Regions from separate parts of the Anaerobacillus sp. 63XJN7_4_ISO-PGPR-S23-413 genome, predicted to be linked through region 2. Evidence: a T-box and tRNA genes for the amino acid it is inferred to sense, from the RefSeq annotation. Region 2 holds a T-box; the other regions hold tRNA genes.

The links. A T-box is a leader RNA that pairs with one kind of tRNA and senses whether it is charged. The one in region 2 lies ahead of argS (arginine--tRNA ligase), so its partner is inferred to be a tRNA-Arg.
Positions count from the first base shown of each region.
Region 1: it encodes a tRNA-Arg, which carries the amino acid that the T-box ahead of argS (arginine--tRNA ligase) is inferred to sense. The anticodon was not compared.
Region 3: it encodes a tRNA-Arg, which carries the amino acid that the T-box ahead of argS (arginine--tRNA ligase) is inferred to sense. The anticodon was not compared.

Region 1 covers NZ_CM149688.1:2,416,897-2,427,308, forward strand. Annotated here, with positions in the region: gene AC0VYO_RS12730 (ATP-binding protein) at 1-1,224, opposite strand, end outside; tRNA gene AC0VYO_RS12735 (tRNA-Arg) at 1,359-1,432, opposite strand; tRNA gene AC0VYO_RS12740 (tRNA-Gly) at 1,524-1,597, opposite strand; tRNA gene AC0VYO_RS12745 (tRNA-Gln) at 1,603-1,677, opposite strand; tRNA gene AC0VYO_RS12750 (tRNA-Tyr) at 1,682-1,766, opposite strand; tRNA gene AC0VYO_RS12755 (tRNA-Met) at 1,784-1,860, opposite strand; tRNA gene AC0VYO_RS12760 (tRNA-Arg) at 1,875-1,951, opposite strand; tRNA gene AC0VYO_RS12765 (tRNA-Leu) at 1,962-2,046, opposite strand; gene kynU (kynureninase) at 2,209-3,486, shown strand; gene AC0VYO_RS12775 (hypothetical protein) at 3,545-3,730, shown strand; gene AC0VYO_RS12780 (spore coat protein) at 3,742-4,026, shown strand; gene AC0VYO_RS12785 (alanine/glycine:cation symporter family protein) at 4,150-5,532, shown strand; gene AC0VYO_RS12790 (YjcZ family sporulation protein) at 5,645-5,809, shown strand; gene AC0VYO_RS12795 (5' nucleotidase, NT5C type) at 6,007-6,540, shown strand; gene AC0VYO_RS12800 (NAD(P)/FAD-dependent oxidoreductase) at 6,551-7,465, shown strand; gene AC0VYO_RS12805 (D-alanyl-D-alanine carboxypeptidase family protein) at 7,520-8,728, opposite strand; gene AC0VYO_RS12810 (hypothetical protein) at 8,997-9,161, opposite strand; gene AC0VYO_RS12815 (alpha/beta-type small acid-soluble spore protein) at 9,337-9,540, shown strand; gene AC0VYO_RS12820 (hypothetical protein) at 9,592-10,089, opposite strand; gene AC0VYO_RS12825 (DNA alkylation repair protein) at 10,144-10,398, opposite strand.
Region 2 covers NZ_CM149688.1:639,813-650,224, forward strand. Annotated here, with positions in the region: gene AC0VYO_RS03550 (N-acetylmuramoyl-L-alanine amidase) at 1-360, shown strand, start outside; gene AC0VYO_RS03555 (YfhE family protein) at 420-587, opposite strand; gene AC0VYO_RS03560 (hypothetical protein) at 725-1,039, shown strand; gene AC0VYO_RS03565 (Ger(x)C family spore germination protein) at 1,062-2,195, opposite strand; gene AC0VYO_RS03570 (GerAB/ArcD/ProY family transporter) at 2,192-3,280, opposite strand; gene AC0VYO_RS03575 (spore germination protein) at 3,267-4,790, opposite strand; gene AC0VYO_RS03580 (hypothetical protein) at 5,069-5,269, shown strand; T-box leader at 5,314-5,528, shown strand; gene argS (arginine--tRNA ligase) at 5,583-7,268, shown strand; gene AC0VYO_RS03590 (TraR/DksA C4-type zinc finger protein) at 7,299-8,030, opposite strand; gene AC0VYO_RS03595 (hypothetical protein) at 8,181-8,657, shown strand; gene ctaG (cytochrome c oxidase assembly factor CtaG) at 8,766-9,671, opposite strand; gene AC0VYO_RS03605 (ArsR/SmtB family transcription factor) at 9,961-10,287, shown strand; gene AC0VYO_RS03610 (hypothetical protein) at 10,402-10,412, shown strand, end outside.
Region 3 covers NZ_CM149688.1:1,971,196-1,981,607, forward strand. Annotated here, with positions in the region: gene AC0VYO_RS10645 (hypothetical protein) at 1-669, opposite strand, end outside; gene AC0VYO_RS10650 (toxic anion resistance protein) at 687-1,757, opposite strand; gene AC0VYO_RS10655 (glutaredoxin domain-containing protein) at 1,973-2,215, shown strand; gene AC0VYO_RS10660 (acyl-CoA dehydrogenase family protein) at 2,255-3,406, shown strand; gene AC0VYO_RS10665 (cell wall hydrolase) at 3,548-4,162, shown strand; gene kapB (kinase-associated lipoprotein KapB) at 4,237-4,632, shown strand; gene trhO (oxygen-dependent tRNA uridine(34) hydroxylase TrhO) at 4,732-5,634, shown strand; gene AC0VYO_RS10680 (NRDE family protein) at 5,693-6,448, shown strand; gene AC0VYO_RS10685 (hypothetical protein) at 6,577-6,732, shown strand; tRNA gene AC0VYO_RS10690 (tRNA-Val) at 6,930-7,005, shown strand; tRNA gene AC0VYO_RS10695 (tRNA-Thr) at 7,035-7,110, shown strand; tRNA gene AC0VYO_RS10700 (tRNA-Leu) at 7,116-7,200, shown strand; tRNA gene AC0VYO_RS10705 (tRNA-Arg) at 7,209-7,285, shown strand; tRNA gene AC0VYO_RS10710 (tRNA-Ala) at 7,290-7,365, shown strand; tRNA gene AC0VYO_RS10715 (tRNA-Ser) at 7,385-7,477, shown strand; tRNA gene AC0VYO_RS10720 (tRNA-Gly) at 7,483-7,556, shown strand; tRNA gene AC0VYO_RS10725 (tRNA-Glu) at 7,564-7,638, shown strand; gene AC0VYO_RS10730 (transporter) at 7,764-8,090, shown strand; gene AC0VYO_RS10735 (YpjP family protein) at 8,435-9,058, shown strand; gene AC0VYO_RS10740 (hypothetical protein) at 9,112-9,339, shown strand; gene AC0VYO_RS10745 (YuzB family protein) at 9,532-9,768, opposite strand; gene trxB (thioredoxin-disulfide reductase) at 9,961-10,412, shown strand, end outside.

The DNA.
Region 1 (10,412 bases), 1.8 Mb from region 2:
CTCTCCTCCGTGTTGTTCAATAATCTTCAAACAAACTGATAACCCAAGCCCCGTACCACTCTCTTTTGTTGTGAAAAATGGTTCCCCTAGTCGATCAATATCTTCTTTAGAAATACCGGCGCCATTGTCGGTAATCCTTACAGATATAAACATCTCTTGAACATCCATACTCACATGAAGATATTTCGATTTCTCCATTAGACTCATTGCTTCAATAGCGTTTTTCATGAGATTAATAAACACTTGCTTTATTTGATTAGGATCAGCAAAAACAACTGCTTCCTCATTCCCAAAATTCGTTTGTAATGTTACATCGTTCAATAGAGCATTAGACTCAATCAAGGTTGAGACCTGCTTTAATAAACCTTTCATTTCAACATTCGTAAATAATGTACTATGCGGCTTTGCTAGCGTTAGAAGTTCACTTAGCACTAATTCGATACGGGATATTTCTGAAAAGATTATTTCAAAATACGGCATAGTGGATTCCTTCTTCTCAAGCAGTTGAAGAAATCCTTTCACCGATGTTAGAGGATTCCGAACTTCATGAGCAATTCCAGCGGCAAGCTGTGCAGCTGATGCTAGCTTTTCAGATTTAACCGCAAGGGCTTCATTTGTTTTAAGTAACCGCTCTTCTGATTGCTTTCTAAAGGTTTTATCCTTAATCGTTCCTGTCATTCCTTCAAATCTTCCTTTAGAGCTATATTCATATTTAATAAAGACCTCACACCAGACGAACCCCCCGCCTTTTTTCTGAACCCTGAATTCAAATACGTTAGATTTTTCTGCGCCATCTTGGAATCGAGATAATTCTTTATGTATATTCAGCCGATCATCTGGATGTATATAAGATAAGCTGTATGTGCCTATTGATTCCTGAACGTCGTATCCAGTTAACTCACCCCACGCTTCATTCAACCAGATCCAACTACCATCTATTCCAGTTTGAAAAACAACTTCGTTTAAGCTGTTTATGACACTATTATAGTTTTCTGATAGTTTACGATATTTTTCCTCACTATCTTTTAATTTGGACAGAAGTATGACAGAGCGATCATAATAAGAAGAGAACCACCAAACAATCACCATAACTGAGATCGTAAAGAATATGTCCATTAACCAATTGATTTTAATTTCATTCACAGAATAAAGCCAATAATCCCATAATAGAATCGCCATAAAAAACGTTACAACAGATATAATTCTTCCTTTATATCGCTTCATTTCGTCACCATTTCCCAAGTGATTTATTAATTACTAGTTTATTGGAAATGAAGCCTATGTGCAAACACACATGTGCCGTTAATAAAATAAAAAAACTCCTTGAATAAGTAATCTTATTCAAGGAGTTTTGGGTATGCGCCTTAGAGGATTCGAACCTCTGACCCACAGCTTAGAAGGCTGTTGCTCTATCCTACTGAGCTAAAGGCGCACGATATGAATGGTATTCCATCTCAACAAAAGTATACCATGATTAAAATCAGGTTGTGAAGTAGCTTTTAAAACTCTTCTACAATATGTAATGGAGCGGGTGATGGGGATCGAACCCACGACATCAGCTTGGAAGGCTGAGGTTTTACCACTAAACTACACCCGCAAAAATGGCTGGGCTAGCTGGATTCGAACCAACGCATGACGGAATCAAAATCCGTTGCCTTACCGCTTGGCTATAGCCCAATCATGGTGGAGGGGGACGGATTCGAACCGCCGAACCCTGAGGGAGCGGATTTACAGTCCGCCGCGTTTAGCCACTTCGCTACCCCTCCATGATGAAATTGTAATATGGTAGCGGCGGAGGGGATCGAACCCCCGACCTCACGGGTATGAACCGTACGCTCTAGCCAGCTGAGCTACACCGCCACTTAAATTATGTATGGTGCGCCCGAGAGAAGTCGAATCCCTAACCTTCTGATCCGTAGTCAGACGCTCTATCCAATTGAGCTACGGGCGCAAAAAATATATGGTGCGGGTGAAGGGACTTGAACCCCCACGTCGTAAGACACTAGATCCTAAGTCTAGCGCGTCTGCCAATTCCGCCACACCCGCATGTGCTGTGCATCAGCGACGTTTAATAATATACCATTGAATCATTTAAAATGTCAATCATTATTCTAAAAAAATGTAGAAAGTTTCTTTTGCAAAGAGTGAAAGCGTTGACATGCTCTTCTCCCTCTCATACGATAAGTTGTAGAAAAGGAGCTGTTACATATGAGTTTATCACAGTCCATTACAGGCGCAAAAGAATTCGACAAGAAAGACCCTTTAGCCCATTTACGTGATAAGTTTTACTTAAATCCAAATACGCTATATTTGGATGGTAATTCACTTGGTCTTCTATCAAAGAATGCGGAAGCATCCCTTCTTCGATCTCTTGATGACTGGAAGCAACATGGAATTGATGGCTGGTCTGATGGAAAGCAGCCCTGGTTTTATATGGCAGAAAACATCGGTGAGATGACATCAACGCTAATCGGTTCACATGCTTCTGAAACAATTACTACCGGTTCAATTACAACTAACCTTCATCAGATGCTCGCTACTTTTTTTAAACCTTCAGGAAACAAAACAAAAATACTAGCCGATTCTTTAACATTTCCATCTGACATTTATGCTATTCAAAGTCAGCTTGAACTCCATGGGTTATCCCCTAAAACTAATCTAGTACAAGTTCCGAGCCGTGACGGAAGAACAATCCTGGAAGAAGATATCATTGAGGCCATCGATGAGACTATAGCCCTTATTCTCCTCCCTTCCGTACTTTACCGGAGCGGACAATTACTAAATATAGAAAAAATCACAAAAGCAGCCCATTCTAAAGGAGTAATCATTGGCTTTGACTTAGCTCATTCAATCGGAGCCATTCCACATAAACTTCACGACTGGAACGTTGACTTCGCGGTTTGGTGTACATACAAGTACTTAAATAGTGGCCCTGGTGGTGTTGGTGGACTTTTTGTGCACGAAAACCACCTTGGCAGACGACCCGGTCTTGCTGGATGGTTCAGTTCCAAGAAAGAAGTGCAATTCGATATGAGCCATACGCTTACTCATGCTGAAACCGCTGGCGCATTTCAAATAGGCACACCCCACATTTTTAGTATGGCTCCTTTAATAGGAGCTTTGGAATTGATGAACGAAGCTGGCATAGATGCGATTCGAGAAAAATCATTGTCTCTTACCAACTATTTAATGTGTCTTATTAAAGAAAATCTTGCTGAAGATGGTTTTACAATCACTAATCCATCAGAAGATGATCGACGGGGTGGGCATATTTGTCTCGAGCACGATGAAGCTGCTCGAATTTGCAAAGCGCTAAAACAAAAAGGCGTCATTCCAGATTTCCGCTCACCAAACGTCATTCGCCTTGCACCAATTGCTCTCTATTCATCATTTGAAGATGTTTATCATGTTGTCCAAATTCTAAAGAGTATTATGATTGAAAAAACGTATCAGCAGTTTTCTAACGAGCGAAATGTTATCGCTTAAGTGAGTATAATTTGGTTTTTCTCCATTCATACTATGTGAAATGAAGGAGGGAAACAGGATGACTCAGCTGAACGAACTTGAACTTCAAAACCTGCGTCACATGATCGGCGGACATGAAACACTCGCAAACAAACTTGATTCCTATGCCCAATCTTGTACTTGTCCGCAGCTTAAGCAAATGCTTCAAAAGGATGCACAAGACGCACGTAACACACAACAACAATTAATCAGCTTCTTAAATTAAGGAGGGATTTTATGAATGAGAAAGACATGGTAAATGATTATTTATCCGTATTGAACAGCAGCTTAAGTAATTACGGGAGCGTCATTTCTCAAGCTGACAATCAACAACTTCGTCAGGCTCTTCAACAAATTAGAAATACTGATGAGCAGCGACAATATAACCTTTATCAATACGCTAAACAAAAAGGGTATTATCAGCCAGCTGCCAAAGCCCAAACCAATGAAATTCAACAAGTTAAAAACCAACTAACAGCTCCGCAGCAACAACAGAATAATCAGCCTCCCCAGGTCCATTAATCCAGAGCCGGTGAAAACCGGCTCTGTGTCTTTATGCTCATTTTTTCATAATTTTGTAAATAGAGTTTCAGCCTCCCTTTATATGGATAATTAAATGAGTATTACCTATAGGGAGAGATTGATATGGACTATATTCTTAATGCAATAACCGAATTTTCCGCGTTCATCTGGGGTTATCCTATGATGATTTTACTCTTAGGCGGTGGATTATTTTTAACAATCCGCCTCGGCTTCTTTCAAATAATCTTTTTTCCCCACGCTTTAAAACATACCATTGGTAAAATTTTCAAAAAAGAAAAAGGAGATGGCACAATATCACCATTTCAGGCCTTTGCCTCCGCTCTTGCATCTACTGCAGGTGCTACAAACATTGTTGGGGTTCCTGTGGCAATCGCTTTTGGAGGACCTGGCGCTATTTTCTGGATGTGGATTGTCGCTATAATTGGAATGTCTACAAAATTCTCGGAAATTGTTCTTGGGATCAAATACCGAGAGGAAGACAAAAATGGCGTGTATGTTGGTGGCCCAATGTATTACATAAAAAAAGGCTTGGGATGGAAGTTCGCTTCATCTCTATTCGCTTTTGGACTGATGATTGAAATCATTCCAAGTGTCATGGTCCAAACCAACTCCATTTCAACACTCTCAGAAAGTTCTTTTGGATTACCGACTTGGGTAACAGGTGTCTTATTAATTATCCTTATATCAATTGTTGTATTCGGTGGAATACGTAGAATTGGTTCTGTAGCTGAGAAGATTGTTCCATTCATGGTACTTACATATATTGCAGGCGCTATCGGCGTTATGGTGATTAATATAGAAGAGTTTCCAGCTGTTATGAACCTTATTTTCGTACATGCTTTTCAACCGATCTCAGCAGCTGGAGGTTTTGCTGGAGCTGGTTTTGCTGCAGCTGTTAGATGGGGCCTTGCTAGAGGGCTTTATTCAAACGAAGCTGGTATGGGTACGGCGTCTATTGCCCATTCTGCAGCACATACGCCTCATCCATGTAGACAGGGATTATGGGGCATTTTCAGCGTTTTTATCGATACAATCGTTCTCTGCACAGTAACAGCTTTTACAGTGCTTCTTTCAGGAGCTTGGAAAGACGTTAAACCCTCAAATGCAGCTGATATGGTTTCAGATGCTTTCTCTGGACTAATGGGAGCTACATGGGGCCCCATCTTTGTTTCTTCCCTCCTATTGATTTTTGTTATCAGTACGATAGGTGTCCTTGTCTTTTATGGTGAGAAACAAGCTGAATACTTATTTGGCACACCCTTTTCTAGAGTAATGCGATTTGTTTATATTATTTCTATTTTTGTTGGAGCTATTGGAGGACTTCAATTTGTTTGGGAGCTAGTCGACATTACACTCGCCTTGTTTGTTATCCCAAACGTTATTGCGATCTTATTCCTTAGTAAGGAAGTGAAAGAACTAACAGATGACTACAAATTAAATTTCTTAAAGCAAGCCCAAACGAAAGACAAAGGCATTAGTTCATAAGAAATTCACATGGGACATTCACCTAATTTAGGTTCCTCTCCGCTCCTGCCTATATCTTTTCTAGACGGAAACATACAGTGGTAAAGAAAGAGAATTTAAAGGGGGACCTAATATGTATCATGCAAACAATGCACCATACGGAAATGAGCCTTACCAACCAGTAGCTGGAGCTTCTTACGGCATGCCTTGTCACCGACCAGCTGGAAACGGCTTTGCGCTAATTGTTGTACTATTTATCCTGCTTATTATAGTAGGAACAGCTTTTATTAAATGTTAGTTTTTAACAAGCAAGAGCCACTTGGTTCTTGCTTTTTTTAGTTACGCTATGTTAGCTTAATTTTCGATTTATAGTTCATTCATTTTTTGATGAGTCAAAAATCAAGAACGTTCGTTCCATGTCCTTTCCTGAACAATTGTTCCAATTAACTTTGCCTGTTATAGTGATAAAGAATGTATGATGAAAGAAGTGAGACAATGAAAACCTTATTAATCGATATGGACTCGGTTATATGTGACCTTATGTCTGAATGGCACCAGAGATACAATAATGATTACAATGACGACTTGTCTGTTGAGAAACTTGAATGCTGGCGATCTGAAGACTATGTAAAAAATGAGTGTGGAGCTAAAATTTATGAATACCTTGATCAGCCAGGTCTATTTCTTGAACTCAAGCCTCTACCACATGCTATTGAAGTATTGGAACGTCTTTCATCCGTGTATGATGTTATGATTGTCACGAGTAGCCGTACATATGCTTACACTGAAAAAGAACAATGGGTAGAAAAACACCTTCCGTTTATCGGCAAAAGAAATTTGATTTTCTCGCATAGAAAAGAAATGATTCGCGGAGATTTATTATTTGATGATGCTCCACACAACCTCATCGCATTTAAAAATTCAGGGAGAATGGCCATTGCGATGAACTATCGTTATAATCAATATGTCGACGTCCCTCGCGTGAATAACTGGTTGGAATTTGAAGAATGGCTTTCAACATGGAAGTGAGGGTACGGTGGTGACTCAACGAACAGATTTGCTAATAATCGGTGGAGGACCCGCTGGAATTTCTGCTGGAATATGGGCTAAAAGACTAGGCATTAATCATTTATTGCTTGAAGCAAAGGATAGCCTTGGGGGGCAATTAAGTACAATCTATAATCAAATTGTAGACTACCCAGGTATGGTGGTTGCAAACGGTCAGGTTCTACAGGAACAGTTCATAAAACATGCTGAGGAAATCATGTGCGATTATGTTACAAACACTCGCGTAAAGTCGATCGATTGGACTAATCGGATACTTCAAACAGCAGAAGGTAATTCATATATATTTCGCTCTTTGCTTATTGCTTCAGGGTCTTCCCCACGTAGGCTAGATGTTCCTGGTGAACAAGAAATGATCGAGCAAAAAGAAGTATACTCGGCAACTCGAGATAAATTGAAATTCAAAGGCAAACATGTTGCTGTAATCGGGGGCGGAGACCGCGCATTCGAAGGAGCTCTTCTTCTTGCTGAAGCTGGTTCTCAAGTTACACTAATACATCGTTCTGATTGTTTTAAAGCTCGTAAGGAATACAAAGAACCTGTCATGCTCCACCCAAACATCGACATACTAACAAAAACGTTTATTACAAAAATAGATGGAAAAGGAAAGAAGAAACTATTCCTCGCTGACGAAGATCATCACTTTACAATGATGGTTGATGGTCTGTTCATTCGAATTGGTGTTAAACCAAACACTGAACCTTACGAGGATGGCATTGACGTCGATCAGGAAGGATACATTCGATGCAACTCTTATGGTGAAACATCTCTGCCATTCGTCTATGCTGCAGGAGATGTTTGCACTAGACCGCTGTTATCAAGTATTGCCTCCTCAGTTGGACAAGGAATGACCTCTGTCAAACAGCTATCGTTCTTTCTTGAAAATTAAAAAAGGACCCTGAGGTCCTTTTTTAATTTTCAATGTTAGGTTTGAAAGTTGATTTTAAGGAAAAGTTCGATGTCTTTTTTGAGAAGAGTGACTTCTTCCAAAAAATAAAGATAGTAAAATTACCACAAAAACGCCGATCCCAAAATAGAAAATATTTTCACTAGACAGCAATGATGCTGTTTCTTCATCTTTTACTTTTGCTGCTGGTTTTGTTTCACTTTCCACTATTGTCGCACCTTTGTCTTCTTCTAAAGAATTCACTTCAAGAAAATCAGCATCCAGAATGGAAACATATGAAGCCCCTTTACTTTCAAGAATATTGTTATCAGATATGGTAAGATCTAGCTCGTCATCTCCAACTTGATAAAGGGTCATATCCTCAGAAAGACTATATTCCTCATTATTTCCAACTCCTAAATCAGTCCCCTTCTTATACTCAACTGGCGTGAAAGCATTAAACCCATAGTTAAGCATGGATAATGTGTCCTGATAAGCGATTTGATCATCGTTTGCTTTCATCGTAACAGCAATCAATTCTTGACCGTCTTTTGATGCGGTTGTCACTAAAGTGAAGCCAGACTCTGAGACATACCCATTTTTTCCACCTGTAACAAAGTCATAATCGAGTAAGAGTCGATGATGGTTAATAAGCGTCGTTTCCCAATCTTCACCAACCCATTCTAATTTTTTGATTCCTATCAAAGATCGAAACTGCTCATTTTTCATGGCGTACTGTGTTATTCTAGCCATATCTTCTGCAGTCGTTACATGATTCTCATTAAAAAGTCCATTTGGGTTAACAAAATTCGTATTTTTGACACCAATTTCTTCACGTAAAAATTCGTTCATATCTTCAGAAAACGATTCCACGCTTCCACTTAAATGCTCAGCTATAGCGATTGCAGCGTCATTTCCGGAATTAACCATCATTCCTTTAACTAATTTTTCTAACGAAACGATTTCTCCTTCTTTCAAATACACCCTAGTACCATCTGCTTTACGTGCACGCTCGCTTACCGTTACCATATCATCCATCTCTCCGGATTTAACAGCCATAAATGCAGTCACAATTTTCGTAATACTCGCCGGGTACATTTCGTCATTGCCATTCTTATTAAAAAGAATTTGTCCTGTTTTGCCATCGATCAGTATAGCGGTTTCGCTTCTTACATTTGGTAGTTCCTGTGCTTGCGTTACTGATGGAAATAAGCTTACAGTTAAACATATGACCATTATAAGATTCGAATAGTGTTTTAGAATCATGGAAGCTCCTCTTTCTTTTAAATGCTATTTAAACTGTTCGTTCCATATTTTCATACATTGTCTAGTATAAAAGACCTGATCCGTTTTCTATTATAGCTAAGAGTGGTAAAACAGAAAATACTTATTTCTTTATACCCTCTCTAACAACTTTTAATATAAAAGTATTGGAATGAACTAATTTTTCATTTTCTTTTTTATTTGTGAATCCTGAATTTGATAGAAGTAAAAATAAATTCAACCATAATAAAAACCGCTCAGGGCGGTTTAGTTAAGAAGCATACGATCCTTTCCACTGCTCTACCATGGTTTGAGGGGCACTCCAGCAGACCCAGGATACAAGCACTTTATTTTCTTCAGATATCACCAACCAATATTCCAACCTTCTTTTATCGAGGTTTTGATAAAATCCTGTCTTAGTAATAAAGCGATCCATTCTTATATCCCTCCAGTTCATTAGTCTCTAAATAACATATTCGTTACCCAAATACAGAACCCTCTAAATTTTCAGAAAAATGAACGTCTCCGTAACTACCAAAAAGTTCCTATATTAAGATTGTATATCATTCTTTACTCCTGAGCATTATATTAGTCAAGGAGGTGTACACAACATGGCAAACAACAATAGCTCAAACAATCTGGTAGTCCCTGGTGTACAACAGGCTTTAGATCAAATGAAGTACGAAATTGCTAGCGAATTCGGCGTTCAACTTGGCCCAGACTCCACTGCTCGCTCTAACGGTTCTGTTGGAGGAGAAATCACTAAGCGCCTTGTCCAAATGGCTGAACAGCAAATGGGCGGCGGAAGCTACTAATCACCAACTGCATAGTATGGATATAGAGGGCGGAGCAATCCGCCTTCTTCTTTATTCTCCAAGTAATGTTGAAGTTTGTACAGCATGTGCAATTAACTCCGAAAGATCACTTATTTGATCTTCATTAATTCGACGGTTAAATTCTAAAACAATGTGAGTCTTTAATTGTTCCGCATCCTCGTATGGGAAAGATATCGTTTGTCGGATAGCAGGTCGATAACCCCAAATACTTCGGATATCTTCTTCAATCTGTTCACAGTCCTCTGCATCTGATATGGCAACATCAAACAGAATTTTGATTTCACATCCTGCTTGAACATGCTCTAGCTTAAGCTGCTCCGCACTGAAATTAGCTAGATCAGCAAAAAGTTCAATCGTTACATTCACATGTTCATTTTCACTAAACTCTACTTGATACTTTCTTGAAAGACAAGCTAAATCAACCAGATCTTTTCGATTGATGATGGAGATCTCACCATCAAGATCTCGATCATATAGCTCTCCCTCAAGAACTACTTTTACATTCTCATATATAGTTGGATCAAACATCCTGTCCCCCTCCTTACATTCTCACTATATCATGAATAAAGGAGGGAAAAGTCATTAAGAATTAGCACGTGGATGTGATCGAGCAAATTGAATAAAGGTTTCTTCGTCTCCAATTTCGCCACATGCCCCACATTGAACTCGTATGCTTGGTCCTTTATAAACCATATGGAATGGATCAGCTTTTCCCTCTTCTATAATAGACATCACTTCTCCAGATTGAGGATCTAATTTAACTGAAGTCGCTTTTTGCTCAATTTTATTAAATCTCATTCGATTGGTTTTACATCGTGGGCACAAATACGCAGTCATAAACTCACTCCCTT
Region 2 (10,412 bases):
GGCAGTATAGCAGAAGGTTTGAAAAAAGCCGGGATGGGATTGCGAAGGGTATTCTCTAGAGAAGGAGCGGATAGAAAAGATTACTACTACATGCATCGATTGACTGGAGATGTAGAGACAGTAATAATTGAATACGGCTTTTTGGATTCTTCGTCGGATGTAAAAAAATTAAAGGCTCGTTCCTATCGCCTTCAGCTCGCTGAGGAAGCTGTACTTGCGGCCGTGCGGTATTTAAAAGGTGCGCTTCCACAGTCACTGTATTACGTCCAGGCCGGCGCTTATAAGGAGAAGGCTAGCGCTGATCAATTATGCCAGAAATTGAAAAAGAATGGGTACGACGCATTTGTGAAAAAGGTTTGATGAAGTCTAAGTACTGCATAAATAAGGAGCCATGCAATCAGCATGGCTCCTTAGAGTCATTATTTAAGTAGATCAGGATTTTCGCTCTTTGCCCTTTTCACTTTAGGCTTACGAATTCCGCCTGCAATATCTGCTTTCTTAAATTCTTTCGCATAAGCTACTTCTTGAGCATCACTTAGTGAGAAACCACTCTCATGAATTGGTTGGTATTGAGAATTCTTAGCCATTTGTAATTCCTCCTTGTATCGTCTCTTATAATAAATGGTACCCGTGTGAAAAAATCATTAAACATCCTAATCTAACTTTGTTAAAATACTAATGTTTGTGGTAACTTAATACTAAACATGTTCAATACGGAGGCACTATGAATAGAAAGAGAGCATTAAATATATCGATTGCAAGTATCGTCGTACTTGTCAGCCTTTTTTTAATTGGAAAGTATACCTATGTTCATGAAAAACATATTGAACATGGTGAAGTGATTAAGAAGGAAAGCACAGATCATCATTTCTATGTTTTTGTTCAGCCTGAAGGAGAAGGAGAGGCCATTGAACTTTTGGTTGAAGATGAAATGGCCTGGAACCTTGTGGATGAAGGGGAATATTATGAAGTCGCCTATTCTTGGTATGGTGCAAAAGAACCGGCGATTGAAGAGATGAAGCAAATAGAAAGAGAGTAAGCGTTGTGCGCTTACTCTCTTTCTATTTAATTATTCCTGTTTCAGCGATCTTTACCTTTACGTTTGCCTGAAGATCTAGTTTTGGATAGTCATTATCCCACTGTTTTTCATTCCATGCTTTGTGGTGATAAGCATTTAAATCACGACCAATACCTAGGAAGTCACAGTTGGCTTCTTGAAGTTTATGAAGAATATCATTCGCTCTTTTTGTTAACCGTGTGGATAATTCATCTGCAATATCATGTACCATTCCTTCTTTAAACAGATGGTTTTGAGGATATTCTTCTACATTTCCTCTTATTTCAAGATTGATAACGCCTTTATTTAATTGTTGATCTTGAAAAGAATATTCATTAGATGCTTTGGCATTTCGGACGTTTATAGTAACGGTTTTGGTGAGAAAACCTTCATTGTGTTCTTCACCAATATTTTCTGTAATACTTGCTTTTTTACTTTTCCTATCAGCCATAAGGAGTAGTAAGGTTGCGTCTATTGGAGGAAGAACAACTCCTGTATAGTTGGCGTGATGAAATAAAGCAATTCCGTTTATTTCAGGTGCGCCCACATCCTTGTTGAAACTAATATATGGAAGGGCGTAATCTTGTCCAACATCTTTAGAATAACGAAATGTTTTTTCGATCGTCATTCGCGGGGCTTCTGTTTTATTTTCAGCACCTTTAATAAGATCTGACATAAATTCTGTAATGAGAGTATCGCCAATATGGTCTAAATTTAACATGTCTTCGGCTCGTCCATCGACAACTCCGACTCTAGCGTCTAGTGGACCTTTTGGATCTCTGTACAGGACATCAAAAATGTGGTCAATGTCTTTTTTGGCTATCTCTTTCCCTAAGAGAATGAGCTGATTTTTTGAAGCTGTTACTTGCTTTGATAAAACTCGATCCACTTTAATTCGCGTATCTCTGGGTGAAGACCCTGAAACGGAAAGAATGCGATTAGAGTATACGCCCCCTTGACTAACTGGAATACCAAGGTTCCGAACGGCGAACGTTGTGCGAATTTCATTTTCATTCTCATAATCCAATCCAGCCCCATAAATCAGCTTCGATTCTTTTAAAAGTTCCTGATCCCAGCAAGAGGTCAGAAATAACAGGCTGAGCGAAAAAATGATGGAAAGATGTTTTAGTTTTTTCATCGTGACTCCTCTTTCTTCTTAAATAAAAGACTAATGAGCAAAAGCAGGAGAGGGAAGCCAAGGGCAAAAAAATAACTTGCTTTCGCATGATAACTAGAAATCATTTCCACAGTATATCGATCATGTGAAAACATTGAGAAAAACAGTGCAATAAAGGCGGCAGTCAAAATGGGACCAGTTGTTTTTTTTCTTTTTGTTAAATATTGAATGCCTCTTCCTGCAATATATATATACGATACATAGGAAGTCATAACAGAAACGATCCAGATCGAAAGAAAAAGGAGATCCACTCTATCCACAATTACAAAGGATACACCTTTTAACATATACACGAGGGGTTCAGGAATCATTTCAAGCTGAGAAGGGCTAAAAAAGACGTACGTTGCAAATGTTAAAAAGCTATATAATAATGTTACTGCTATATTAGCCAGTGTTAAGCTTTTTAGTGCTGCTTTCCCTTTTGTTTGAACGTAAGGGTAAATGAATAATACGATTTCAAAACCCAGCATGGATACTATCCCTTGCTGTGTTGCTTTTAGGATTGTTCCTACGCCATTTTGACCAATTGGCAAGATATAACGAATATCCGCGTCCTTTAAAGTATAGGCGGCCATAATGATCAGAGGAATAATTAGAACTGAAACAAACTGATAAAATCTCCCCATTACTTTGATTCTGCCAATAGCAAGGTAAGTGCCACTAATAGTTAGCAATAAAAAGATGACAATCATGGGTGTTCGAAATAAGATCCAAGTTTTTATTGTGGTTTCAAACAATTCCAATACAATGACCGCTGTTGAAATAGCGAATAGTGTGTAAAGAAGTGAGACGACGAATGCTACATATTTGCCAATGATTTTAGGCCCATATTCAAAAAGCGTTAATGATGGGAAACGGTTGCTCAAAAAGTAAAGTATAAAAATAATTAGTTGGATAGCAACACCAGTAACAAGAAGAGTAATCCAGCCATCAGTTCCAGCTCCTGCATATAAGGAAGAGGGAAGAGAGAGTACGCCTACGCCAACTTGTGTTTGGAATATGATGAAAAAAAGCTGCGCCGAATTAATTTTGCTACTCGTCTTCATTTTGTTTCCACCTTCTTGAGACCCACTCCTGTGTTCCATGCTGTGCACGAACGTCTGACGGTCGCCTACCGAGTAACCATCTTGGAAGGCGAATAACAGAATCTTTTAGTTCGTTGAAACGAAATGGTGCAAGCGGGGAGAAATAAGGTGTGCCGAAAGTTTCTAAACCACATAAGTGGATTAAAATGATGGATAATCCGAAGACAAGCCCAATAAATCCAAATGCTGCAGAAAGGAGCATGAGTGGAAAACCAAGCAGCCTGATTGACATACTCATTTCATACGATGGAACTGCAAAGGATGATATAGCCGTCAGTGCGACGACAATAATCATCATATTCGATACAAGGTTAGCTTCTACAATCGCAGTCCCAATAACTAAACCCCCAACAATACCAATTGTTTGTGCAATAGGACCTGGTAGTCGTATAGCAGCTTCTCTCAATAATTCAAGAATAATTTGCATAATTAAAGCTTCTAGTAATGGTGGGAATGGAACGTTTTCAAGCGAGCTTTTAATATTTAAGATTAACTCGGCAGGTAGTACCTCTGGGTGAAAAGATACGGTGGCGATATATAATGAAGGCAACCCTAATGCAAAAATAAAGCTGGCTACTCTTATGAGTCTTAAGATAGATCCAATATACCATCTGCTGTTGTAGTCTTCAGGCGATTGATAAAAGGCAAAAAAAGTTACTGGAAAAATTAAAGTTGCAGGGCTTCCTTCCATTAGGAGACCGACTCTTCCTTCCATGAGGTGAGCAGTCATTCTATCAGGTCGTTCCGTACTTAGCATTTGGGGGAATGGAGAGAATGGTGCATCCTCAATAAACTCTTCTACATAGCCAGGCGTTTGAATGGAATCCGTTTTAATAGATGTGATTCTTTTTTCTATTTCTGCGATAAGATCAGGGTTTGTAAGGTGCTGTAAGTAAATAACAGCTATTTTCGTGTCTGTTGTTTTACCAATTTTAAAGAACCTAATCACAAGGTTAGGATTCTCAATTCTTCTGCGAAGCATTTGTAGGTTTTGCATAATATTTTCGACAAAACCTTCATGTGAACCGCGAACGACTTGCTCATTAATTGGCTCAGATATTGCTCTAGAATTTCCTGAGAAAGCTTCTAGTAAATAAAAATGTACTTGTCCATTTATTAGTAGAACGACAAATCCTTTTGTTAATCCTGTAATAGCTTCATTTAAATTTTTTGATCGCCGGTATTCCTTTGATGTGACTGTATCCTCGATGTTTAACTGATTTGTCTCAAATAATGGTTTCATAATCGTTCTTTGTAGCTTCTCTTCATCAACTAAAGGATCTAAATAAGCAAGTAGGCATTTCACATCCTGAACCGTAATATTTCTGAATTTGATATCTTCTGTATTATGAAATTTTGCTTTTATATATTCTTTGTTCTCTTCAAGAGAATAGTATGCATCATGTGATTCAGTAGCAGTTGGAATTTGGTAGGACTCATTTCGAATTGATTTTCGTTTGCTTCGTCTCACAATGCACCCTCCTCAATAAAATTAGATAGGTATAGGTTGTTATAATAATTGAGAAGTTATGTATACGAATTGAAATGAATCATTCATAAATGATTTAAAAGAGTTATAAATGCCTTGTGATAGGTCTATAGTCTTTGTTATCCCGTGATTGTTCTCGTCGTTTACTGGTCTTTTGTAGGGTTTTAACATAATTCAAATCGAGTCTTGTCGAATGAGTGCAAATACATTGTTAAGGTGGTGTATAATACGGATAACTTATCCGGAAGGTGGTTCTAACGATGACGATTAAAAATGTTCAAAAGGAAAAATTGGCAGTTGATCGGTGTATGAAGCATTTAGAGGTCGTGAACGTAGAGCCAAAAGTAAGACAGCTGATTTCCATGTACTTAACATCCATTTATCGAGAAGGGTATCAGGAAGGTTTTGCTGATGGTGAAAAAAATGGATATTCTGAATCGGAAAAAGGACTTATAAAATAAGTGGTTGAATTTATATGGAAGTCGGCTATAATAAGACTAATATTGTATCGTCAATGCGAAAGAGAGTAGTGTTTGTATACGGATAAAGCGATCCGGGGATGGTGAGAGCTCGGAACCTTAGCAGGCATGAACCGGACTTTCAAGACACTGTTTTGAATTAAGTAGAAGCAGTCGGACTCCCCGTTATAGAGTGAAGTAGGCTCAAATCGTTTTATTGAGCAATCAGAGTGGTACCGCGGAATTCATCTCCGTCTCTTTTATAGAGACGGAGATTTTTTTATAGGCAAATGGATATACAAATAGGAGGGAATGTATGAATTACAAAGAATTATTTGCACAACAACTTTATCAAGCATGTGAAGAAGAAGTGAGCTTTCTTAATATTCTGCAGCGAATTGAACTGCCTAAGCATGACTCTTTAGGTGACTATGCCTTCCCATGCTTTGATCTTGCCAAAGTGAAACGAATGGCTCCTCATCAAATTGCGAAGGAGCTTGTTACTGACATTCATGAGTCAGCCTTTGAAAAAGTAGAAGCTGTTGGGCCTTATGTTAATGTGTTTCTTAATAAAAAAATGGTTAGTACTGAGGTAATAAGTCGCATTGTACGTGAGGGAAGTGAGTACGGTGCTTCTAATGTAGGAAAGGGAGGTGCCGTGACGATTGATCTTTCCTCACCTAATATAGCGAAGCCCTTCTCAATGGGCCATTTACGCTCAACCGTTATTGGAAATTCATTAGCGCTAATTGTTGAAAAAGTCGGCTATCGCCCCATTCGCATTAATCATCTTGGGGACTGGGGAACTCAGTTCGGCAAATTGATAACGGCCTACCGAAAGTGGGGGGAGGAGCAAAAGGTTCGTGAGCAAACGATTAAAGAACTCCTTAAGCTCTATATTACATTTCATGAAAAAGCGGAATCAGATAATGGTCTTGAAGATGAAGGACGTAAGGCATTTAAAGAATTAGAAGAAGGTAACCCAGAAGCCGTTTCATTATGGAAATGGTTCCGTGAAGAATCTCTTAAAGAGTTTGATCGAATTTATGAGCTTATGGGGATTACCTTTGATTCAACAAATGGGGAAGCATTTTATAATGATAAAATGCAGAGTGTCATTGATCTACTTGAAGAAAAAAATCTCTTAGTTGAATCTCGTGGCGCCATGGTAGTAGAACTTGGAGAGAGCTTACCACCATGTCTAATTAAGAAGAAAGATGGTGCCACACTTTATGCAACCCGTGATCTCGCTGCAGCCATTTATCGCTATGAAACATATGGATTTAGTAAGGCTCTCTATGTCGTAGGAAATGAACAGAGTCTACATTTCAAACAATTATTTGAAGTATTAAAGAAAATGGGATTCGATTGGGCAGATCAAATGCACCATATTAACTTCGGAATGATGTTAAAAGATGGAAAGAAAATGTCGACAAGAAAAGGGAAAGTAGTATTGCTAGAAGAAGTGTTGACTGAAGCAATCGAGCTTGCAAAAGTAAATATTGAAACCAAAAATCCTAGTTTAGAAAATAAAAACGCGATTGCTGAACAAATTGGGGTAGGGGCCGTTTTGTTTCATGACTTAAAGAATGATCGTCGAAATGATATAGAGTTTTCACTTGAAGACATGCTACGTGTTGAGGGTGAAACTGGTCCGTACGTGCAATATACTCATGCGCGTGCTTGTTCTATTCTACGCAAAGGGGATTTTCATTCCAATGATCATATAAAAGGTCTCGAAGATGAAGAAGCCTGGTCAGTTGTGACAAAGCTGCTTAGTTTTCCAAATGTAATTGAAAGAGCAGCAGCTGAATACGACCCTTCTCAAATCGCAAAGTTTGTCCTTGACCTTTCACGTTCTTTTAATAAATACTATGGACAGATTCGTATCTTAGATGACCCATCCTGTAAACAAGCGAGATTGCAGCTGGTGTCAGCTGTCTCCATTGTTTTACAAGAAGGCTTGCGATTGTTAGGACTACATGCACCAGAAGAAATGTAATAAGACAGCCCGTTTTTAGGGCTGTCTTATTTAGATGAGGTCACTATCTTCGATTGTACCCTGACTTGCCTTCTGGTCATGATCATCCAGTAAGTCTTCATAACGTTCATGACGTTGATTTGGAATCACTCCAGATGGTTTGCCATCTAGATCGGCTGATAAAAATGATTCGATTTCCTCGACATACCCGACAGGCTCATTGGAATCAATATACATTTTGTCATAGTTCATTTCCTGAGCGTTAAAGTCTGAAGGTGTTTCGGATGTTCCATACTTCGCAGCTCGTTGCCATGAATCTTCAGCGTCAAAAAAGGTAGCATCGTTAGTGTCGTTTACATGTTCCTCGAAGGAATTGCCAAGTACACCTTCTTCTGCTGGTCTTCTGTCTGATGTCTTTTGTGATGGACTATGTTCTACACATGTGGAAGCTGTTGGAAGGGCAGCGAGTCTTTCTGTTGAAATATCATTTCCACAAACTTCACATATGCCATATTTTCCATTTCCAATTCGTTCAAGGGCCTTTGTCAGTTCTGCTAATTCTGTTTTTGCATGTTCATTTAGTGATAGATCTTTCTCGCGTTCATATAATTCTGTCGCCGTATCGCCAGGGTGATTATCGTAATTGGATAGTTCACCTGTAGAATGTTGAGCAAAAGACTGAGAAACACCAAATTCATCGTTTTCATCTAATTCATCACTAAGAGCCAGGATGCGTTCTTGAATCATTTTCTTATATGAACGAAGTTGGTTCGTTGTTAACATAGTCAATTCTCCTTTCTTTTTCTTATATCCGTAGTATGGATCAAAAAGAAGGGTGCTACTTCTGAAAATAATTCCATGAGAGTTGGATGAAATACCAGTAATATGGAAAAGGTAAAAATGTAGCTGAGACAATAAGAAGCTGGTGATGGGATGAACAGAAAAGTAAATCCAATTGAAGTTCTCTTGTGGAGTATTGCCTTTCCCGGGTTTGGACAAATCATTAATAAGAATTACATAAGAGGTGCTTTTTTTATTGGGCTTGAGTTTTTGATCAATGTGAATGCAAATCTTAATATGAATATTCTCTATAGTTTTCAAGGTAAGTCCGTCCAGGCAATTTCAGTTACAAATTATGAATGGGCTATGTTTTATCCTTGTGTTTACATGTTTGCGATTTATGAAAGCTATCTAGGTGCTATTGAAAAAGCAGGGAAACTACCAGGTGATTACCTGTCTTTACCCTTTGTATGTGGAGCGTATTTTTCTACGGTGGCTGTGATTGTATCGAATTTAAGAACAGAGCCTTTTGTTATTCCACCGACCTTTGTTGCTATTATAGGTATTGTTATTGGGGTAGTAATTGGGGGCGGATTACGACAATTGTTAAGACGGAAGGGTATGCAATAACAAAAGCCATGAAGCAAAGTGCTTCATGGCTTTTTGAACGGGACGGTTTTGGTTTTCGGTGTCTAGCTACAGTGACCGAGTGTCTAACCGCCCACTTCCGCTTTTCGTTTAAATCTCACTGATTCGGAATTCTGGTGATTGTAGTTCTTCGGCGTCTTTTTCTCGTTCTCTTCTTGCCCATTGGAAGAAGATGTAGCCTAGTGCGGTGCCGTATGAGAGTTCTTGGATGATTTTCATGATGATGCCGCCTAGCTGTTGGTCTTCCATGATGCCTAGTGGCTTGAATTGGTCAAATAGTTCAGGTGAAACGGTCGTGCCGGTTGGTACGCAATATCCCATAGCATTTGCCCAAATCGTTGGATCTGTATATGTAGCGTATAATGGAGTAGTTGCGAAAATAATGAGAGCACATGCTGGTGTGAGTAGGACACCATCTGCGAAGATGTATCCAAGTTTTTTAACACCTGATAACGTATCGTATTCTGGTATTGGACAAACAAGTGGCCACCACATAGCAAAGGCAGTCAGGATAAGAGCGGCTTTATAGAAATTCTGAGCCGTATAGTGCACCATTAAGTAATCAAAGATTTCTGGGATATGATAGAAAGAAAATAACCCGTTAAATAAAAGCAGTGAAATAATAGGGAATGTGAAAAATTTAAAGATTTTGCGAATCACTTTGATATTTAGCAGTGGACGGAGCAACCATGCTGGGGTGCCTACTATCATGAGTGGTGGAGCGACTAAATAAACGAGCGCCATCTCAGTCATATGTATGCTGAGTAATAAATGCCCCATAAGTGATAGTGGACCGCCAAGTCCGAGATAAAATAAGAAAACCCCGATTAAGAAAAAGATCTTTTTGTAAAGGGGGATCGGTGCTGAGTCTTTAAAGCTATTTTTCCAAGGTCCTGTTAGAAGTAAGTAGAATCCAGCAATAACGATTGCAGCTACCATAATTCCAGGACTCCATAAAGCACTAAACGAAAATGTGCTTGTTAATTGTTCCCACATTAGGAACACCTCCATCTATGATCATAATGCCTGACAGTAAATGTTGACCGTTTTCATCATACCATATCATCTTCTTGCATCCTATCTAACGATAAGAAAGCCTTTACTTTTTCTTCTTACTCTATTGTAAAAAGGATTTACCATTAACTCAAGGCGGGTTCTACATTTTGTGTGAAGGAATCGTGACAGGCTTCCCCATCTAAGTTGACAATAGTGAAAGGTCTTTCATACAATGGCAACAGAATGGTATATGAATATTTGTTCATGTAATGAGGGAGAGGGGATCGTTTTGGATAATCAAGGACAGGATGTGGCAAAAGAACAATTAGATCTAGATGAAGAAACACTTTTTATTGTTTCGCAAACTTTTAAAGCTCTAGGAGATCCAACGAGGATTCGGATATTAAATTTATTGGCAGATCGGGAGTGTGCTGTAAGTGAAATAGCGGATGCTCTGCATCTTTCTCAATCGACTGTTTCTCATCAGCTTCGCTTTTTGAAGAACTTACGCTTAGTAAAGTTTAGAAGAGCCGGCACAAGTATTTTTTATTCTCCTGATGATCAGCATGTGATGGCACTGCTTCACCAGGCGATCCACCATGCCTGTCACGATTAATCGCTCTGTATGGTAGAATTGTACGGAAACGTTCAAGAAAAATGGACGGTAATGAAGTGAAGTTTCGTTATACTATTATTTGAGTGATTGATAAAGTGAAAGGAGAATGGCTTCTTGTTATCTAA
Region 3 (10,412 bases), 1.3 Mb from region 2:
TGAAAGCATTCTTTTCACAATATGACGTTCTTCAAGGTCAAGCGGTTCAAGTTCGGGTGAGATTTGCTTGAATAATTGAATGAGTCTAACTGTTCTAGAATAAATAACCCCGTTGATTAACGGATGTGTCGAAATTCGTTCAAGCTGATTAATCTGTTCCTTCAAGAGGGGATCAATTGACCCTGTTTCTGATTGGGAAGCAATGGATCCTAGTAACGCTAAATCTAAAAGCTTCATTCGTTGAAAAATTCCTGTGAAAAATGGTGATCGTTTTATACTGCGTTTGATGATTCGACCACGATCATTAATGAGAATGGTACCTTGTTTACATTTACCTGCGTCTTTTTTCTCAATGATTTGTCGTTCCCATTGGATAAAAAACTTCTTAGGAGTTGACGTTCTGTTTTTTTGACTATCATATCCAGAGAAAAGGATGAGATTTCGCCTGATTTTTAAATAAATCGTAAAACCTCTCTCAGTACGCTTCCATTTTTGTGGCTTATTCTCCGAAGGATCGAGTTTATCTATAAATTCATCTAACAATTGTTCAGCATATGAAAGGAAGCTTGTGGTGCTCGCATCCTGAAGAAGTGATGCTTCCACCGTTTTAAATTGCGGTGGTAAAAGCTTTTCAAGCCACTGGGGTTCAGAAGAATCGAAAAGCCCCATGCCATTACCTCCTATCGTCAAAGTCGATCGGCTGCCTCAGAGAGCTGTTTCTGCCTCTCTGTTGAGCTATCTAATTTGGATTTCATTTCTTTATTTAATTGATCCATTTCTGTTATAAACTTCTTCCCACTATCGATAATACGTACGTTTGATTTTTCTGTTAAATCAATGGCTTCAAACACATCTTGATAAGCTTTGCGGAAGGATTCAATCGCAATCGCTGGCTTTTCAAGTGTTTTAACCGTTTCTTCTGTATTTTGTTTCAGCATCTCAGCGTTTTTCAGAAGCATCGATTCGGTTGCCTGGTTCACATTTTGTACAGCTGAAATCACTTTTTGTTGGTTTCCGAGAGCCAGCTGAATGGAAGCTGTTACGGTAATGATGTTTTTGGTCATCGTCACTGCATTAAAAATAGCTTCTTCTAGCTTTTCGTTGTTTTCCATGATCAAATCAACCGATGCCATGGATTGTCTTAAGACCATGACAGCCTGTGACATATTTTTCACTCGGCTAACGACTTTTTGTTGAGCCTTTTGTAGGGGAAGAGGGTTCTCTTTCCATTCGTCTTTAGCGGCTTCCTCCTCAAGCATCGTCATAAGCGTCTGACCTAGCTCCATCTGATCTTCCAGTCCGACAATGCGGTCTTTTGCTACATCCTTTAGTTCTTTTAACATAACATTATCTTCTTGTAGCTTATCTTTACCAGTTAAAAGTGATTCAACAATAACTTCTACTTGGGATTCGACCGTTTTGTATTTCTTCGCATATTGCTCGACTTCGTTTCGCCCCATTACTCGATTTAGCAGTTTATTGAATTTACTCTTTTGCAAATAAGAGGGCTCTAAGTCTGAGACATGCTCTCTGAGTTTGTGTAAGTTATCAGGTAAGTCGTTATTCGGTTGGTCAATCATGCCCTTTACAGGACGCTTCAATGCTTCAAGGGATTCCCCAGCGTTGCGCTGGGCATCTTCACCAAGCCCTGATAATGACTGGAGAATCTTATCTGTATCGTCTTCATGATAAAAGCTTTGAATGATCTCTTCAGCCTTTTCACGTTGTGAGTTGATTTTCTCAGGTTGATTACTCATATATGTCACTCCTTCAATTGAATGAATTCGTTAAATTATTCTTCTATCATTCTATACGAATAGATTTCGTGAAAAGTTTCAAAACACCTTCAGCAAAACAATTCCCTTTGAGTGAATCGAGCAAACTCACCTAACTGAAATAGTTGAAAGATGCAAAGTAGGGTGGTATGTTTTAAACGGAATTACTTGTAAATTAGTGATAGGAAGTGAACAAAATGAAAAAAGTCAAATTGTATACACAACCGGCATGTCCACCATGTGAGTTTGTGAAAAATTATTTTCAAATGCATGAAGTGAAATATGAGCTACTAAACATAAAAGAAAACGTTGCTGCGCGCAATGAATTGATTCATGATCACGGTTCTATGTCTACCCCAACGATTGTCATCGACGGCGAAGTCATTATTGGATTTGAACAGGAGCGTATTGATGAACTTCTGAATATTCCATCATCTTGATGATAGATTAATGACTTTGGTGAAAGAGGGTGTCTTAGAATGATTGATAAATTTGTTCGAAATGAGCGTGATCATAAGCTGCTCGAATTAGCTAATAAACATCGAGCAGAACTTAAGGAGAGTGCCACACATATTGATCAGGAAGCGTATATTCCTGATTCCATTATAGCAAGTATGAAAGAATCAGGCTTTACTTCACTTACGATCCCTGAAGAATTTGGAGGTGGTGGTCTTTCTCTTTATGAGCTTGTCCTTGTTCAGGAAGAGCTTGGTAAAGGAGAAGGGTCTGGTGCGCTATCACTCGGCTGGCATCTGGGAGTACTAAAAGATTTAAGCGATCGTAGGCCATGGAATGCTTCAACTTATGAAAGGCTTTGTCGTCATGTTGTGGATGGTACGCTCATAAATCGAGCTCAAACAGAAGAGGAGACAGGTGACCCAACTCGAGGTGGTATGCCTGCTACGATCGCGACTGCGGTCGAAGGAGGATATAAAATAACTGGTCGAAAAACATTTACAACATTAAGTCCTCACCTTAATCAAGTGATTGTCAAAGCAACGTGCGAAGGTGTCCCTACAGATTTCTTAGTGTCCATGAGTCAAGAAGGTGTAGAACTTGAAGGGACTTGGGATGTGCTAGGCATGAGAGGTACCCGTAGTGATGACCTTGTATTGACTGACGTATTTGTTCCTTCTAATGCGCTCCTTGAAACTTATGATAAAAATCGGAAAACAGCTTCATTACCTCCGGCCTGGTTGCTCCATATTCCCGCTGTATACATGGGAATAGCAGAGGCAGCACGGGAAGAGGCAGTTCAATTTGTGTCTTCTTACCAACCGAACACACTTGATGTGCCACTAAAAGATGTACCGCACATTCAAGATAAATTTGGACGAATCGGACTTTCATTAATGGCAGCACGTCATTTTCTATATTCGGTTGCAGAGCAGTGGGATCGTTACCCAGAAGAGCGGATGAACATGCAGGGACAGCTTTTCGCTGCCAAAACGCAAGCAATGAACGCTGCACTGGAAGTTGTTGATCTTTCAATGCGTATTGTAGGAGCACGAAGCTTAATGAAGAAGAATCATCTGGAACGACTTTATCGAGACGTTAGAGCGGGGCTTCACAATCCTCCGAGTGATGAATTATCGTTACAAGTTCTTGCAATGAAGCAATTTCAAGACTAATTATCTTACTCCTTCCCTTTTGGAAGGAGTTTCTTTTTGTTCTCATATGTGGAAGACATCCCTGTGACTCCCTATTGAAAGGGACCTGTCCTTCCTCTATCCTTTATGGCGTGGCAAAAAGCTACTGAAAGGATGAGATATATGAACAAAACGATCATTGCTATGATGATGATGAGCCTCTTTTTTGCTCTGTTTTCTGCACAAACTCATCAGGTAGCGGCCGTATCATTGATGAAAGTAAAGCCTAAGATTGAGAATGAGGTTAATGAAGAAGTTGTATTAAACGAAACTTTATCTGAACCAGAAACGAAACAGGAGGTTGCCTTATTGCTTAACCTTCCTGTTAAAAATATGAATGATGTTAAGAAAGTAACAAAGGATCAATTTACTGTATCGAACTATTCTGTAGAAGAAATTGAAATGTTGGCCAAATTGGTTAATGGAGAAGCAAGAGGTGAATCGTTTGAAGGGAAAGTAGCGGTAGCTGCTGTAACAGTCAATCGAACACTTTCTGCAAGATTTCCAAATAGCATTAAAGAAGTGATTTTTGAAAGTGGTGCTTATACTGCAGTATCTGACGGTCAATATGATCAAAAGCCAGGAGCAGAATCATATAAGGCTGTCTATGCGGCCCTTAGTGGTAGAGACCCAAGCTCAGGAGCTTTGTTTTATTACAATCCTGATATTGCAACAGACGATTGGATTCGTACAAGGCATATCATCAAAGAGATTGGGAAACATGTCTTCACAAGATAAAATCCTCCTGATAAAGGAGGATTTTATGATATCATCGACGTGTACACACAGTTAGATGAAGGAGTGAAGCGACTATGTCAGAGAAAAAAACGTTTCAGCCAGGAGAAATAGTAACGGCAGGTTATAAAACGGGGAGATATATTGGAGAAGTCGTCGATATGAAGTCCCCCAAAGCTGTGATTAAAGTTCTTGCTGTCATCAAGCATCCAACTCAGGGAGACCTTCATAATCCCAAACAGCTCGATGTTCCTCTTTTTCACCAGCGAAAAGCGTTAGCCCAATTCGAGAAAGCGCTCGTTCCAATGTCAGCCATTAATCATTACGAAGGAAATATTCCTGATTATCATGATTCACTCAAGGAAGCGCTTGAAACACAATCCGCAGAGCTCAAGCACGAAGGCGGAAGATGGGCCGAAGCATCTCTTATCGAAATCGAAAAGCTTAAAGACGACTACTTCCCATCAAGGTAATCTTCTTTACATCAGACTTCGAATCCGGTAAGATATAGTATTGATTTAGGCTCTTGGATTAGAGCTTGATTGAAGAAGACGTAAAGGGTGGTTTTTGATTTGCAATCAGAAGCTTCAGCATATCAAGTGCTGTTATATTATCAATATGTAGAAATAGAAGATCCGGATTATTTTGCTCGAAAGCATCTTAAGTATTGTCAATCACTCAATTTAAAAGGTCGAGTCCTTGTAGGCAAAGAGGGCATTAATGGAACGGTTTCAGGAACCGTTGAGGATACTGAGCGCTACATGGACGAACTAAAAGCAGATGAACGCTTTCGTGATATGGCTTTCAAAATTGATGAAGCAGAAGGTCATGCCTTTAAAAAGATGCACGTACGTCCGCGCGAAGAAATTGTTTCACTAAAGCTTGAGGAAGATGTAAACCCGAAAGAAATAACCGGGAATTATCTTGAGCCAAAGGAATTTATGGAAGCATTAGAAGATGATGATGTAATTGTTATCGATGCAAGAAATGATTATGAGTACGATATTGGTCATTTTCGCAATGCAATTCGTCCTGATATAAAGGCTTTTCGTGATCTTCCAGACTGGATTGAACAAAATCTTTCGGACCAAAAAGATAAGAAAGTACTAACTTATTGTACAGGTGGAATTCGCTGTGAGAAATTTTCTGGTTACTTAATGAAAAAAGGTTTTTCCGACGTTTCACAGCTTCATGGAGGAATTGTAACGTATGGTAAAGACCCGGAGGTACAGGGGAAATATTTTGATGGCAAGTGCTTTGTATTTGATGATCGTCTTGCTGTTAATGTAAACCGTACCGATGAAGATACAGTTGTAGGGAAATGCTATCATTGTGAGGAGCCAGCAGATACTTATATCAATTGTGCTAATGTACAGTGTGACAAGCTTCACATCGTCTGTGATTCTTGCAAAGAGGAGTATAACCATTATTGTTCTTCTGCATGTGAAGAAGAAGTTCGTATGATCCAATCGTAACGCAGCGGCTAACGCTGCGTTTTTTCTTACAGTGAAACGAGAGAGGAGGCGCGTTAAGATGTGCTTAATTGCTGTAGCTCAAAATGTTCATCCTACATACCCATTTATACTCGTAGCCAACCGAGATGAATTCTACGAGCGTCCAACAAAACCTGCGAACTATTGGGAAGATGTACCAGAACTACTTGCGGGGCGTGATTTAAAGGCTATGGGAACATGGCTAGGGGTTACAACAAACGGAAGAATTGCAGCCCTTACGAATTATCGAGAAGCGAATGAGCAGCCTAAAAGTCTATCAAGGGGTGATCTAACGGCCGATTACTTACGTGATCATCAATCCCCATTATCATACCTAGAAATGGTTCGACAAAAGAAAGATCAGTACAATGGATTTAATTTAATCATAGGAGATTTTAAGAGCCTTTATTATTATTCAAACCGGCAGGATCAAATTTCAAAACTAGAGAACGGTGTTCACGCTGTAAGTAATCACTTACTGAATACGAGCTGGCCAAAGGTTGAGCAGCTTAAAGAAGAATTGAAACACTATTTAAGTGCAGAAAAGAACCTCGATCAAAATCGTCTTTTTGAAATGCTTTCTCATGCTGAGCCTGCACCTGATTATTTATTACCACAGACAGGCGTGCCGATTGAATGGGAAAGGATGCTTTCACCCGTTTTTATTAAGTCGGATCATTACGGAACGAGGGCGCAAACTGTTATTATGGTTTCACAAAATGGAGAAGTTACTTTTGTTGAGAGGTCAGGAGAAGATCAGGAAAATTATTACCAATTTAATCTGGATGAAGCATAATTGCGCTCTAAGTGAATAAATTATGTGTTACCTGTAACTTTTGCCGATAGATCGATGGTGAAAAAGATTCGGGTTTAACAACAGAAAAATAGGGTATTGAGAATTATTACTTATGAGGAGGGGTTTTTTTGAAAAGAAAGCGTCACTATGTTGAAGATCAGCTTTTGCGGGAATCAACCGACATGAAAGAGTACCGAAAATATGATTCTGAAATGGTGACTAAAAAAAGACCAATACTCCGCCAAAATAAAAAGAAAAAACCACTTATTCAAACGCCAGTATAAGCAGGGGAGAGCGCTCCCTGCTTTTTTTCTATGTCAAAAATGGAGTGCTTAACTATGGGGAATAATTTTTTTGTGAAAAAGGGTTGTGTTTTTTTGGGGTCGGTGATAAGATAGGTCTTGTCCTTGAAAAAATACATTAAAAAAAGTGTTGACGAGGCAAAAGAAGTTATTGTATAATAATGAAGTCGCTGTTTAATGGAGGATTAGCTCAGCTGGGAGAGCATCTGCCTTACAAGCAGAGGGTCGGCGGTTCGAGCCCGTCATCCTCCACCATTTATTTTTGATGACTTTCATTAAATTATGCCGGCCTAGCTCAATTGGTAGAGCAACTGACTTGTAATCAGTAGGTTGGGGGTTCAAGTCCTCTGGCCGGCACCACACATGCGGGTGTGGCGGAATTGGCAGACGCGCTAGACTTAGGATCTAGTGTCTTACGACGTGGGGGTTCAAGTCCCTTCACCCGCACCATAGAATATGCGCCCGTAGCTCAATTGGATAGAGCGTCTGACTACGGATCAGAAGGTTAGGGATTCGACTTCTCTCGGGCGCACCATATTGGGGCCTTAGCTCAGCTGGGAGAGCGCCTGCCTTGCACGCAGGAGGTCAGCGGTTCGATCCCGCTAGGCTCCACCATATATATTTTCATGTTTTTGGAGGAATACCCAAGTCTGGCTGAAGGGATCGGTCTTGAAAACCGACAGGGGCTTAGTCGCCCGCGGGGGTTCGAATCCCTCTTCCTCCTCCATCTTTGCGGGTGTAGTTTAGTGGTAAAACCTCAGCCTTCCAAGCTGATGTCGTGGGTTCGATCCCCATCACCCGCTCCATTTTTTTGGCCCGTTGGTCAAGCGGTTAAGACACCGCCCTTTCACGGCGGTATCACGGGTTCGATTCCCGTACGGGTCACCAACTAAATTTCCATAGACTTTTTGACTCAAGCATACTCAAAGAGATGCTTTTTTTGTTGTTTTCAATTCGGTACGTCTCATCAGAATACAGCATACAGTGACTGTATAAGAGAGGGGATGGACCGAATGTATTATGAAGAACATGAGCACATTGCTTATCATTATGACAACACAGATGCCTACCGTCAGCAACCCGTAGCTCCAACATCGAGCCCACCAGCATCACCGCCTCCTAGACCACAGTCAGCACAAGCTGGAACATTTGCTGTAGATCCGGGATCCATTAGAAGGTGTATGTATCGGTTTACTTATATTTGGATGAGAGGCGGCAATTCATTTTGGTTTTGGCCAGTTTATGTAGGGCGTACTTCTGTTTCAGGGTTTCGCTGGACCGGTAGAAGGTGGGTGTATACAGGCATAAGTTTGAGAAGAATTGATATGTTTACTTGTTAATAGATGGAGCGCTTACATGAAGCGCTCTTTTTTAAAGGCTCTTTCGTAGACATTGTTGCTATAGTGGGTGAATTTTCGCTCAGGGATGCTCGTTTTTCGCGGGGCAGGCGGTTAGCATCCTTCCGCTCCAATCAGCGAAGTTTAGTGTTTAATTCAACAATTGTTTCGAAAGCAACAATCTTTTAAAAAAGAGCCTTTTTGAATGAAAAGCTTCGTTACCATAGCCAAATGAAAATTAATGAAAAATCGTCTAAACTTCTGGCTTTTTTGAGAAGATCATGCGAGAATAATACTAACTATTGATCTTCGAAAGTCAGGTGCACATAATGAAATTCCCTCTTTGGATGAGAAAGTTATTTGTAGCATTTGTTGCTGTTATTACACTTGGAACTGTGGTTCCTACTGGATATCTAGCAGATGACAAAACAGAGTCATCAGAAAATTATCAAGAAGAAAACCATCTTCTTATTGAGCCGAGGGACGAGCCTGATAAGGCGATAGAGCCTCTTGTTGATCAGTATGATTGGCCCATCATAGCTCAGGACGCTTCTTCTTCTGAACTCCTGACGCATTTTGTAAGCTATGCAAGCAATCAATCCGAGCAACTCGGGCTAACAAAATTCGGTGAAACGATCTCAACTCGAGTCGGTAACGAGTATCGAGATGCAATTGTACCTAAAATGACAGAAGCGATCGCTACCTCAGTGGAAAATCTGGATGAGGATACATTAAGGTCACTTCGTTTGACAGACAACCCTTCTGGTGGATACGGAGAACGTATTCTTCATGTATATAATCAACAGAGTGGGGAAGACTTATTGCGTTTTCATGTGAGAAGAGATCATCCCCCACAAGATGGCTATTGGTTTAATTTTCATTACCATGCAGCGAATGATGATTTTGAAGAACATTATGAAGTAGGTAAGATTTATTGGGATAAAAACACTCCGCCTAAGTGGCTCTCGTAAGAGAGGTGCGCGGGGTGTTTTTGGTTGGAGATTAAGGGAGGATCACAACATAGATGGAACTTGTACAATGTATTAGAGATGTTTTCGAAGAAGAGCCTTTAACCGGCTCAGAAAGTGTATTGAATCGTAAATTATTTAAGGAAGGTCATTTCTATCCAGTTTATAAAGATGAGCATCATAGCTGGATTACGCTTGATGATGAAGGAGAGCAGCATATTATTGCTACCGGCACCTCACTCAATGAAGACTTCTGGTTTACTTTTCGGTTTCGCATAGCATAATAAAAAGCCGCATAAAGCGGCTTTTACTTTTTTTTAGGGCGCGCATTTTGCGGGCCTCTTTTTTTATTCATAAGAAGAGCGTCTTCGCCTTCTTTTTCACCTTGCACACCGACTTTCGGATCATACGCGTTTCGATTTTTCATGTAAGCTCCTCCTCTAATTGGATTCACTTATTAGTATGTCCAAATTCGGTTAAAACATCGGATTTTCTTCGATGAACTGGTAGACGTTATCAACTAGCTCATCGGGCGTTTCGGCAGTAACGCGCTCGCCGTTAACGAGACAGTAAATATCCTGGCTACAAAGTGTGCAGTGACCAAGACAAGAATATTCGAGCACATCAAGATCTGTATCTTTTTCTAGTTTTTCCATTGCTTTATGTGAACCGCTCGAAAGATTGCTCATGCAGAATTCAACTATTGGATTCATCTTTTATTCACCTCGGGTTTTCCTTACTATTACAAGACTGTTTCTATTCTATCAAGAAGGTGTGAAAATGAACAACCATTTGCATAAGATCAAGAAACAAATTGATGGATACCCATATAATTTGTAAGAGAAGGGTTTATTTCTATATAATTAGGAAAAATAACATAATGAAGTCGATAGAGGAGGGTCATTATGCATAAAGCAGTTATTGTAGGAACAGGACCAGCGGGTTTAACAGCAGCCATTTATCTTGCGAGGGCTAATATGGAGCCGCTCGTCATTGAGGGACCGGAACCTGGTGGTCAGCTTACGTTAACAACAGATGTTGAGAACTTTCCCGGTTTTCCAGATGGCGTTCTCGGTCCAGAATTGATGGAAAATATGAAGAAGCAGGCGCTTAGGTTCGGCGCTACAATTGAGCGAGGATGGGTGAAGGATATTGATTTTAATGAGCGTCCCTTTAAATTAAAAACAGATACTCTCGGGGATATTATGGCGGAGTCTGTTTTGATTTCGACTGGTGCTTCAGCAAAGCTTCTAGGTATACCAGGAGAATCAGAGAATATGGGTCGAGGTGTGAGTACATGTGCAACGTGTGACGGCTTTTTCTTCCGTGGTAAAAAAATCGTTGTGATTGGTGGAGG